Regions from separate parts of the Variovorax sp. KBS0712 genome, predicted to be linked through region 2. Evidence: predicted binding sites of a transcription regulator. Region 2 holds the regulator's gene; the other holds the start of a gene.
What was found. The regulator LexA, encoded in region 2, represses DNA repair genes until DNA is damaged. The targets are predictions, from matches to a motif close to ACTGTATNNNNATACAGT.
Positions count from the first base shown of each region.

Region 1: recA (recombinase RecA) is a predicted target of LexA. The motif match lies at 2,005-2,022, and genes of this name have one in related genera.

Region 1 is NZ_VCCD02000005.1:413,291-418,554, forward strand. It holds gene FFI97_RS32600 (polyketide cyclase) at 1-330, opposite strand, end outside; gene recX (recombination regulator RecX) at 299-772, opposite strand; gene recA (recombinase RecA) at 832-1,941, opposite strand; gene FFI97_RS32615 (MarR family winged helix-turn-helix transcriptional regulator) at 2,088-2,573, shown strand; gene FFI97_RS32620 (response regulator transcription factor) at 2,636-3,310, shown strand; gene FFI97_RS32625 (hypothetical protein) at 3,337-4,302, opposite strand; gene FFI97_RS32635 (sensor histidine kinase) at 4,445-5,264, shown strand, end outside.
Region 2 is NZ_VCCD02000001.1:1,656,479-1,661,742, reverse strand. It holds gene FFI97_RS07600 (D-2-hydroxyacid dehydrogenase family protein) at 1-802, opposite strand, end outside; gene FFI97_RS07595 (hypothetical protein) at 970-1,353, opposite strand; gene lexA (transcriptional repressor LexA) at 1,498-2,181, opposite strand; gene FFI97_RS07585 (asparaginase) at 2,255-3,241, shown strand; gene adk (adenylate kinase) at 3,272-3,928, opposite strand; gene kdsB (3-deoxy-manno-octulosonate cytidylyltransferase) at 4,064-4,837, opposite strand; gene FFI97_RS07570 (Trm112 family protein) at 4,834-5,016, opposite strand; gene lpxK (tetraacyldisaccharide 4'-kinase) at 4,997-5,264, opposite strand, start outside.

The sequences.
Region 1 (5,264 bases), on a different contig from region 2:
CTCGCACACGCCGGGCGCCACGCCGATCACGCGAAACGGCAGGTAGACCTCGGGCACGCCTTCGGGCGCCACCCAGTGGTCGAGCACGCCCAGGTCGTTGGGCGGCGCAAAGCGCATGCGGGCCTCGCCGCTTTCGGGCGTGCGCACGATCCAGTGGTCGCCGTGCGGCACCAACGCGCTCTTCGCGAGGCCGCTGGCCCAGTCGGGCAATCGCTTCGGGTCGGACGCGAGCGCATAGGCGTCGCGCCATTCGCAGTGCACGCGCTGGGTGATGACGCGGGACAGGGCCGCGTCGCCTTCATTCGCCGTTGGGGTCGTCGCTTGGGTCATCGAAGTCGCTCCTGAGCACCTTGGACACGACGGCGCCCGAGAAACCGCGCGCCATCAGGAATCGCATCTGCTTTGCGCGCTCTTTGGCATCGGCCGGCGGCGCATCGAAGCGGCGGCGCCACAGGGCCGTGGCGCGCTCGACTTCGGTCTCCTGCAAGCCGGCCACCGCCTGCGCGATGGCTTCGGGCGCGATGCCCTTGGCCTGCAGTTCCTGCTTCACGCGCAACGCGCCCGAACGGGCGGCGCGCTGGTGCAGCACCGAGGCGACGACGCGCGGCTCGCTGATGAAGTCCTTGGCGGCCAGCTCGTCGAGCGCCTTCGCCAGCGTGCCGGGCTCTTCCTCGTGCTTCGCGAGCTTGCGCTCCAGCTCCGCGCGCGAATGCTCGCGCTGGCTCAGGAGGCGCAGGGCGCGGCCTTTGAGGGAGGGGGCGCTGAAGGCCATTCGGGGGTGGTGGGTCGCTCAGGCGGCCCACGCAACACGCGAAGGCCGCTTCGTCTCACTTACTCCGCCGCCTTGTCGGCCTTCGATGCCTTGGCGGGCTTCTCGGCCTTCTCGGGTTCGCTGCCGGCGTCGGCCGCGAGCAGCGGAATGCCCAGCGATTCGCGCACCTTGTTCTCGATCTCGCGCGACAGGTCGGGGTTCTCGCGCAGGAACTCGCGGGCGTTGTCGCGGCCCTGGCCGATCTTCTCGCCGTTGTAGGCGTACCAGGCGCCCGACTTGTCGATGATCTTGGCGTTCACGCCCATATCGATGATCTCGCCCTCGCGGCTGATGCCTTCGCCGAACAGGATGTCGAACTCGGCCGTCTTGAACGGGGGCGACACCTTGTTCTTCACCACCTTCACCTTGGTTTCGTTGCCGATGGCCTCGTCGCCCTTCTTGATGGTGCCGATGCGGCGGATGTCCAGGCGCACCGAGGCGTAGAACTTCAGCGCATTGCCGCCGGTGGTGGTTTCGGGCGAGCCGAACATCACGCCGATCTTCATGCGGATCTGGTTGATGAAGATGACCATGCAGTTGGTCTTCTTGATCGTGGCCGTGAGCTTGCGCAGCGCCTGGCTCATGAGGCGGGCCTGGAGACCCGGCAGCGAGTCGCCCATTTCGCCTTCGATTTCAGCCTTGGGCGTGAGCGCGGCGACCGAGTCGACCACGATCAGGTCGACGGCACCCGAGCGCACCAGCGAGTCGACGATTTCGAGCGCTTGTTCGCCGGTGTCGGGCTGGCTGATCAGCAGGTCGGACAGGTTCACGCCGAGCTTCTGGGCGTACTGCACGTCGAGCGCGTGCTCGGCGTCGACGAAGGCGCAGGTGCCGGCCTGCTTCTGCATGGAGGCGATCACCTGCAGGGTGAGCGTGGTCTTGCCCGAGGATTCCGGGCCGTAGATTTCAACGACGCGGCCACGGGGCAGGCCGCCGACGCCCAGGGCGATGTCCAGGCCCAGCGAGCCGGTGGAGACCACCTGGATGTCTTCCAGCGCCTCGCCTTCGCCCAGGCGCATGATCGTGCCCTTGCCGAACTGCTTTTCGATCTGGGCCAGCGCGGCCTGCAGGGCCTTGGCCTTTTCACTGTTGGCGACCGAGATGCTTGCGCCCTTGACGACTGCGTCCATGTGGAAATCTCCTTGAATATCAACGATTTGTGTCGGGGTTCATCCATCTGCTTTTAACCACAGGCTGGATGCTTGAACAGTAGTGTAGGGGCTCATGGCGTTTCGCAAACCCACTTTAAAGTCAGTTTGCCTTACCATCTGAGACCATGGCCGACCCCGCCTTTCCCACCGATCCCGACGCCTGGCGCCAGACCCACCTGGGCCGCCTGCTGGGCCACGCGATGCGCCGCTTCGACGAGCGCGTGCTGGCGCTAATGGCGCACGACATCGACGTGCCGCTGGCGCTGTCGAACCTGGCGGCGCGCGCGCAGGTGAGCGCGGCGCACATCCACATCACGCGGCACCTGGCGCGCGAGGGCTCGCGCCTGACCGAGCTGGCCGAGCGCGCCGGCATGACCAAGCAGGCCATGGGCACGCTGGTCGACCAGTGCGAGGCCTGGGGGCTGGTCACGCGCGGGCCCGACCCGCTCGATGCGCGCGCGCGGCGCGTGCTGTTCACGGCCGACGGGCTGGCCTGGCTGGACGCCTTCCGCCGCGCCGTGACGCAGACCGAGCGCGAGTTCCGCGCCAGCGTGGGCGACGAGATCGCCACCGTGGTAACCATCGGACTCGAAGCCTATACAGCGGGCTAGACTCGCGTTGAGACAAATGTGAACTGCGCCGGCATGGCGCCTGAATCCGCCGGAGGTGGCTCATGCGAATACTGATTGCCGAAGACGACCAGGTGCTGGCCGATGCCCTGCTGCGCAGCCTGCGCACCTCGGGCGCGGCGGTCGATCACGTGGCCAACGGCTCGCAGGCCGACACCGCGCTCATGACCCACAGCGAGTTCGACCTGCTGATCCTCGACCTCGGGCTGCCCAGCCTGCACGGCATCGAGATCCTCAAGCGCCTGCGCGCGCGCGGCTCGCAGCTGCCGGTGCTGGTGCTCACGGCGGCCGACAGCGTGGAAGAGCGCGTCAAGGGCCTGGACCACGGCGCCGACGACTACATGGCCAAGCCCTTCAGCCTGCAGGAGCTCGAGGCGCGCGTGCGCGCCCTCACGCGGCGCGGCATGGGCGCCACCAGCAACGCGATCCGCCACGGTCCGCTGGTCTACGACCAGGCCGGCCGCGTGGCGACCATCGACGGCAAGATGATCGAGCTGTCGGCGCGCGAACTGGGCCTGCTCGAGGTGCTGCTGCAGCGCGCCGGCCGGCTGGTCAGCAAGGACCAGCTGGTGGACCGGCTGTGCGAATGGGGCGAAGAGGTGAGCATCAACGCCATCGAGGTCTACATCCACCGCCTGCGCAAGAAGATCGAGAAGGGACCGGTGCGCATCGCGACGGTGCGCGGGCTGGGCTACTGCCTCGAGAAGATTCCCGGTTGAGCGTGCCCCGCCCGCGCTCAATGCCGTCAGGGCTGCTTGCGCAGATTGACGAGCAGCGTGGCGCCGGTGTTCGAACGGATCAGGAACATGAGGCTGCGGAAGTAGCCGTTGCTGTCGTACACGCCCGCCGGCACCAGCCCGATGATGGCCGGCCCGGCATAGCTGCCGGTGGCGGCGGGGGTGAGCTTGCAATCGTTGGTGCTGGCCGTGGCGGCATTCACGGCCTTCAGCGTGAGGCTGTACATGTTCTTGGCCGAGCCGGGCTGCGCCAGGACGACGGTGCCCGAGAGCGTGCACTGGCCGATCTGCACGCCGCTCGTGCTGCCGGTGAACACGCCCTGGCCGTCGACCTGCACCGTCACGCCCAGGCTCGGGCTGCTGTCGGTGTTGGACCACGTGCCGGTCATGCTCGCCTGCGACACCGCCAGCGCGTTCTCGATCGTGTAGGCCAGCGGGCCGACATCGGACGGCCTGCGGTTGTCGTAGGCGTAGGTGCCATCCACCGACTTCTTCGGCGTGAAGGTGCCCGAGCCCGTCACCGGATATGCGTTGGGCGGAACATACAACTCGGTGTCCGGGTTGAACGACCAGTCGAGCCCCGTGACCTTCAGCGAACCCCACATCGTGCCCCCGAGGAAGCTGCCTGCCAACGAACCGTTGGTGCCGACGAAGGCAATGCCTCGCACGCCCGCGTAGATGCCTTCGCTGTCGTTGCCCACCGCGGCGGTGGAGCCGGGCTGCGGCGCGCTCAGCGAGGGCGACGGCTCGGAGCCCGGCACGGCGGCGCGGTTCTCGGCCGGTGCGGGCGCGGGCGCCGGGGCTGGGGAGGGCGCAGGTGCGGGCGCCGGAACCGGTGCGATCGGCAGCATCGGCATGCCACCGCCGCCCCCGCCACCTCCACCGCCGCATGCAGTCACACCCACGCTGGCGGCCAACACGGTCGCGGCCATCCAGAGCGGCTTGGGGCAGCCGCCCACGGTCTTTTGCTTCATGATTTCTCCCTGATGTTTTTGAATTGCAGAAACTGCACGTCAAGGCTACAACCAGTCACACCTTGTCAATGAAACGTCACACCTGCGAATCGCAGTACTAGTTCACGCTCGCCCGCGTTCTTTCGTCTTGCCAGGAACTCCCTTGAAGCTCTTCCAGCGCGCCCAGCGCTCCCTGTTCGGCGAGATCCTCGACTGGATGCTCACGCCGCTGCTGCTGCTCGTGCCGGTGAGCATCGGCGTGACCTGGCTGGTGGCGCAGGGCATCGCCAACGCGCCCTTCGACCGCGCGCTGGAGCACAACGTGAAGGTGCTGGCCGAGCTGGTCACGGTGAAGCAGGGGCAGACGCACTTCGTGCTGTCGCAGTCGGCGCGCGAGATCCTGCGTGCCGACGACGCCGGCCACATCTACTACCAGCTGCTCGACGGCCACGGCACGCTGCTGCACGGCGAGCGCGACCTGCCGCAGCCCAACGTGGACGACCCGCCCGGCACCAACGTGGTCCTGCTGCACAACAGCACGGTGCACGGCCAGCCGGTGCGCGTGGCCTCGCTGTGGATTCCCAGCGGCAGCGAAGAGGTGCCGCCCTCGCTGCTGCAGCTGGCCGAGACGCGCGAGAAGCAGGCGGTGCTCGCCACCGAGATCATCAAGGGCGTGCTGCTGCCGCAGTTCGCGATCCTGCCGCTGGCGGTGCTGCTGATCTGGCTGGCGCTGGTGCGCGGCATCAAGCCGCTGTCGGTGGTCGAGGCGCGCATCCGCGAGCGCCGCCCGGGCGACCTGAGCCCGCTCGACGAGTCCTCGGTGCCGCTCGAGGTGGTGCCGCTGGTGTCGTCGGTGAACGAGCTGCTCGACAAGCTCAACGACTCCATCTTCACGCAGAAGCGCTTCCTGGCCGACGCCGCCCACCAGCTCAAGACGCCGCTGGCAGGCCTGCGCATGCAGGCCGACCTGGCGCAGCGCGAGG
Region 2 (5,264 bases):
CCGCCAGCCCGGGGCGCCCGCGGTTGAGCGCGGCCAGCAGCGCATCGGCTTCGACCAGCTCGGCGCGCGAGGTGTTGACGAACAGTGCCGTCGGCTTCATGCGCGAGAGGTCTTCGAGCTTGACGAGGCCCTGGGTGTCCTCGTTGAGCCGCAGGTGCACTGACAGCACGTCGGCGGCGGCAAAGAATTCGTGGCGGTTCTGCGCCACCTGGAAGCCGTCGGAGCGCGCCTTGGCGCAGCTGGCCTCGCGGCCCCAGATCACGACCTGCATGCCGAAGGCCTGCCCGTAGCGGGCCACCAGCTGGCCGATGCGGCCGTAGCCCCAGATGCACAGCGTCTTGCCCTTGAGCACCGAGCCCACGCCGAAATTCGGCGGCATCGACGCCGACTTGAGGCCCGACTGCTGCCAGGCCCCGTGCTTGAGGTTGCTGATGTACTGCGGCAGGCGGCGCATGGCCGCCATGATCAGCGCCCAGGTGAGTTCGGCGGGTGCCTGCGGCGAGCCCGAGCCTTCGGCCACCGCTACGCCGCGTTCGGTGCAGGCCGTGACGTCGATGTGGCCGCCGACGCGACCGGTCTGGGAAATCAGCTTGAGCTTGGGCAGCTTCTCGATGAGCTGGCGGGAGATCTGGCTGCGCTCGCGGATGAGCACGATGACGTCCGCATCCTTGAGGCGAACCGACAGTTGGCCGATGCCCTTGACCGTGTTGGTGTAGACCTTGGCGGCGTAAGCGTCCAGCTTGGCAGCGCACTGCAGCTTGCGCACGGCGTCCTGGTAGTCGTCGAGGATCACAATGTTCATGGCATGCCATTGTGCCTCGCAGCATCGGCACGTCGCACGTGTGAACGTTTGGATACCCGGTGCCGGATGGCGGCCGGAAGGCCTGTTTCAGGCCGATTCCAGTGAATCCGCCGTGCGCATGAGGGGCGCGCAGAGCGCGCAGGCACGGCGGGTTCGTTCGCACCTTCTCAGTGCAGGTGGCTGGGGCGGGGCGTGCCGCTGCCTGTTTCTGCGGCTTCCAATGCGGCGAGCCGGTCGAGCTCGGCGCACACGTCGGCCATGCGGCCGGAAATCACGACCCGGTTGGCGCAGCCGCGCTGCGTGCCTTGGCGGTCGACCACGCGGACCACGCGCAGCGGACGGGCGGGTGCGGCAGTGGCGGATGGCGAACTGGCAGGTGCGGAGCCGCCAGCGGGGCGCGCCGTGCAGGCCGGGCGAATGGCCACGTAGCGCAGGCCAGCGGCAGCGTCGCCGCTCTCACCGTGCGACGAGCGGCGGGCGGGCATCCAGCGGGTGGCCAGCGATTGCAGGGGCGACCAGAGGTCGGCGATGGCGAGGAGGGCGATTCCCATGTGAACTCCAAAAAAGTATGAGGTTGAACACAGGCAGGATTTCTTGAATCGGCCACGACAGGGTGATGGCGACTTCGCGCCATACGCCCGCCACCTGTCGCGGCCGGATGAGGTACTGCTGCGTGTGAACAGCAGGCCCGGGGCTTACATCAGCATCGTGTTGCGGATGAGGCCGACCGCAAGGCCTTCGATCTCGAAGGGCTCGCCGGGCTGGACGATGATGGTCGGGTAGTCGGGGTTCTCGGCGTGCAGTTCGATCACCTGCTTGTTGCGCTTCAGGCGCTTCACAGTGACTTCTTCGCCCAGGCGGGCCACCACGATCTGGCCGTTGCGCGCTTCCTTCGTGGCCTGCACGGCGAGCAGGTCGCCGTCCATGATGCCGGCGTCGCGCATCGACATGCCGCGCACCTTGAGCAGGTAGTCTGGCTGGCGCTGGAACAGCGTGTTCTCGACGTAGTAGGTCTGGTCGACATGCTCTTGCGCGAGGATGGGCGAACCTGCCGCGACGCGGCCGATGAGCGGCAGCGCGAGCTGGGCCATGCCGGGCAGCGAGAGCGAGAACTGGTTGCCTTCGCGGTGGCGCGTTTCGTGGAGCGAGCGCAGCGCATCGCCCTTGAGGCGGATGCCGCGCGAGGTGCCGCTGACGAGTTCGATCACGCCCTTGCGGGCCAGGGCCTGCAGGTGCTCCTCGGCGGCGTTGGCCGACTTGAAGCCCAGCTCGTTGGCGATTTCGGCGCGCGTGGGCGGCGCACCGGTGCGTGCGATGGCGCCCTGGATCAGGTCCAGGATCTGCTGCTGGCGGGCGGTAAGCTTCACTGCGAACTGCATAGTGGTTTCCTTGCGGCACTGGCTAGATATCCAGTACCTGTATTTTTAACCAGTTTTCAAAAGTTGACAAGCCATGACTCATTCCTCTTCGTCCGAGACGCGCCGCGTGGTCGTGCTGGGCACCGGCGGCACTATTGCCGGCAAGGCTGCCAGCAGCGGCGACAACATCGGCTACACCGCCGGGCAGGTGGGCGTGGCGGACCTGCTGGGTGGCATCGAGGCGCCGGCCGGCGTGACGCTGGTGGCGGAGCAGGTCGCGCAGCTCGACAGCAAGGACATGGACGCCGACACCTGGCGCCAGCTGGCCGCACGCTGCGCACACTGGCTGGCGCAGCCTGATGTGGCCGGCATCGTGATCACGCACGGCACCGACACACTGGAAGAGACCGCCTTCTTCCTGCACGCGGTGCTGGCGCCAGCCAAGCCGGTGGTGCTGACCTGCGCGATGCGCCCGGCGACGGCCCTGTCGCCCGATGGCCCGCAGAACGTGCGCGACGCGCTCGCGGTGGCCTCGACGCCGGGCGCGCAGGGCGTGACGGTGGTGTGTGCGGGCACGATCCACAGCGGCGTCGATGTGCAGAAGGTGCACACCTACCGCCTCGATGCCTTCGCGTCGGGCGATGCGGGGCCGGTCGGCTATGTGGAGGAGGGCGAAGTGCGGCGCGTGCGTGCGTGGCCGCAGGGAGCGCCGTTCGATGCGGCGCGGCTGGATGCGGTATCGAAGCCGTGGCCCCGCGTCGAGATCGTCATGAGCCACGCGGGCGCGAGCGGTGCGATCGTGGAGGCGTTGCTGCTCCCGTCGACTGAGCCCTTGCGCGGCCTGGTCGTGGCCACGACCGGCAACGGCACCGTGCACCACGCGCTGGAAGCCGCGGCGCTGAAGGCGCAGGACGGCGGCTTGGTGGTGTTGCGCGCCACACGCTGCGCGAACGGACGCATCCTGCCGAAACCCGGTGACGGGCTGCGGGATGCGGGCGCACTCACGCCGGTGAAGGCGCGGGTTGCGCTGGTGCTGGAACTCTTGGGAGTGGCCGCCCTGCCGGAGGCGGAGGGCGGCTAGGAGAAAGAGGCTGACGAATCAGCCGCTGAATCAGCTGTTCAGTGCGGCAAGCGCGCGCTGCGTGATCTCGTCGACCGTGCCCACGCCCTGGATGGCGCGGTACTTCGGCGCAGCGGCCGGATCGGTCTTGGCCCAGGCCGAGTAGTAATCGACCAGCGGACGGGTCTGCTGGCTGTAGACGTCGAGCCGCTTGCGCACGGTCTCTTCCTTGTCGTCTTCGCGCTGGATCAGCTCTTCACCGGTCACGTCGTCCTTGCCTTCCACCTTCGGCGGATTGAACTTGACGTGGTAGGTGCGGCCCGATGCCGGGTGCGAGCGGCGACCGCTCATGCGTTCGATGATGTCGCCGAAGGGCACGTCGATCTCGAGCACGTAGTCGAGCTTGACGCCGGCCGCCTTCATGGCGTCGGCCTGCGGAATGGTGCGCGGGAAGCCGTCGAACAGGAAACCGCCGTTGCAGTCGGGCTGCGCGATGCGTTCCTTCACGAGGTTGATGATCAGGTCGTCGCTGACCAGTGCACCCGAATCCATGATCGTCTTGGCCTGCAGCCCGAGGGGGGTGCCTGCCTTGACCGCGGCGCGCAACATGTCGCCGGTGGAGATTTGGGGAATGCCGTATTTCTGGCAGATGAAGGTCGCTTGCGTGCCTTTGCCTGCTCCGGGCGCGCCCAGCAAAATAAGTCTCATGGTGTCCTCGGAAGGTTCTTAGATTTTGTGTCGCGCCCCATGCGCACCCTCAGGCGCGCCGAGGCGGAATTGCATCGAGGATAGCATGCGTCCCCGTGACAAATTGCCGCCGTCTCCCTCGGGGCGGCCTGCAGCTCACGCAGGCGAGCCGGCCGCGAAGACGGCGCGCACGCGTGCCAGGTCTTCGGGCGTGTCGATCCCGGGGCCCGGTGCCACATCGCTCACATGCACCGCGATGCGGTGTCCGTGCCACAGCGCGCGCAACTGTTCGAGCGCCTCGGTGGCTTCGACAGGGGCAGGCGACAGCAACGGAAATTGCCGCACGAAGCCTGCGCGATAGCCGTAGATGCCGATGTGGCGCAGCGGCGCCGGGCTGGGCAGCACCGAGGGCGCCGCACCGCCTGAAGAGCCGTCGCGCCACCAGGGGATCGGTGCGCGGCTGAAGTACAGCGCGTGGCCCTGCGTATCGAGCACGGCCTTCACCACGTTCGGGTTCATGAAGTCGGCCAGCGAGTCGATCGCATGGACGGCGGTGCTCATCGCGGCCTGCGGGCGCGCGGCCAACGTGGCGGCGACGGCGTCGATCAGCGCGGGGTCGATCAGCGGTTCGTCGCCCTGCACGTTGACGACGATCGCGTCGCCGTCGAGCCCGAGCTGTTCGCAGGCTTCGGCCAGCCGGTCGGTGCCGCTGGCGTGGTCCTGGCGTGTCAGCAGGGCCTCGACACCGTGCGCCTTGCAGGCCTCGATGATGGCGGCGTCGTCGCCGGCCACCACCACGCGAAGGGCGCCGGACTGGCGGGCGCGTTGTGCCACGCGCACGACCATCGGCAGGCCGGCAATGTCGGCCAGCGGTTTGTTGGGAAGTCGCGTCGAAGCCAGCCGGGCCGGCACCAGAACGGTGAAGCTCACAGGCCCAGCTCTTCGTCGGACAGCGTGCGGGCCTCGTTCTCGAGCAGCACCGGGATGCCGTCGCGCACCGGGTAGGCCAGGCGCGCGCTGCGCGAGCAGAGCTCCTGCTTCTCGGCGTTCCAGGTCAGCGGGCCCTTGGTGACGGGGCAGACGAGCAGTTCAAGCAGCTTGGTATCCATCGAGCGATGATAGCTTCGCGTCGAGGGCGGCGAAGAACGCCGGCGAGGGTTCGAAATGCAGCGGCACGGCGAGCGCGTCGGGTGCCTGCTGCCAGAGCTTGACGGCGTCTTTTTCCGTGCAGACGAGGGGCAGGGCGGGGGCGGCAGGTCGTTGCCAGCCGCTGAAATCGTGGTGGTCAGGCAGCGCGAGGGTGTCAGCGAGCGCCAGGCCGCGAGCACGCAGCATCGTGAAGAAGGCCTCCGGCCGC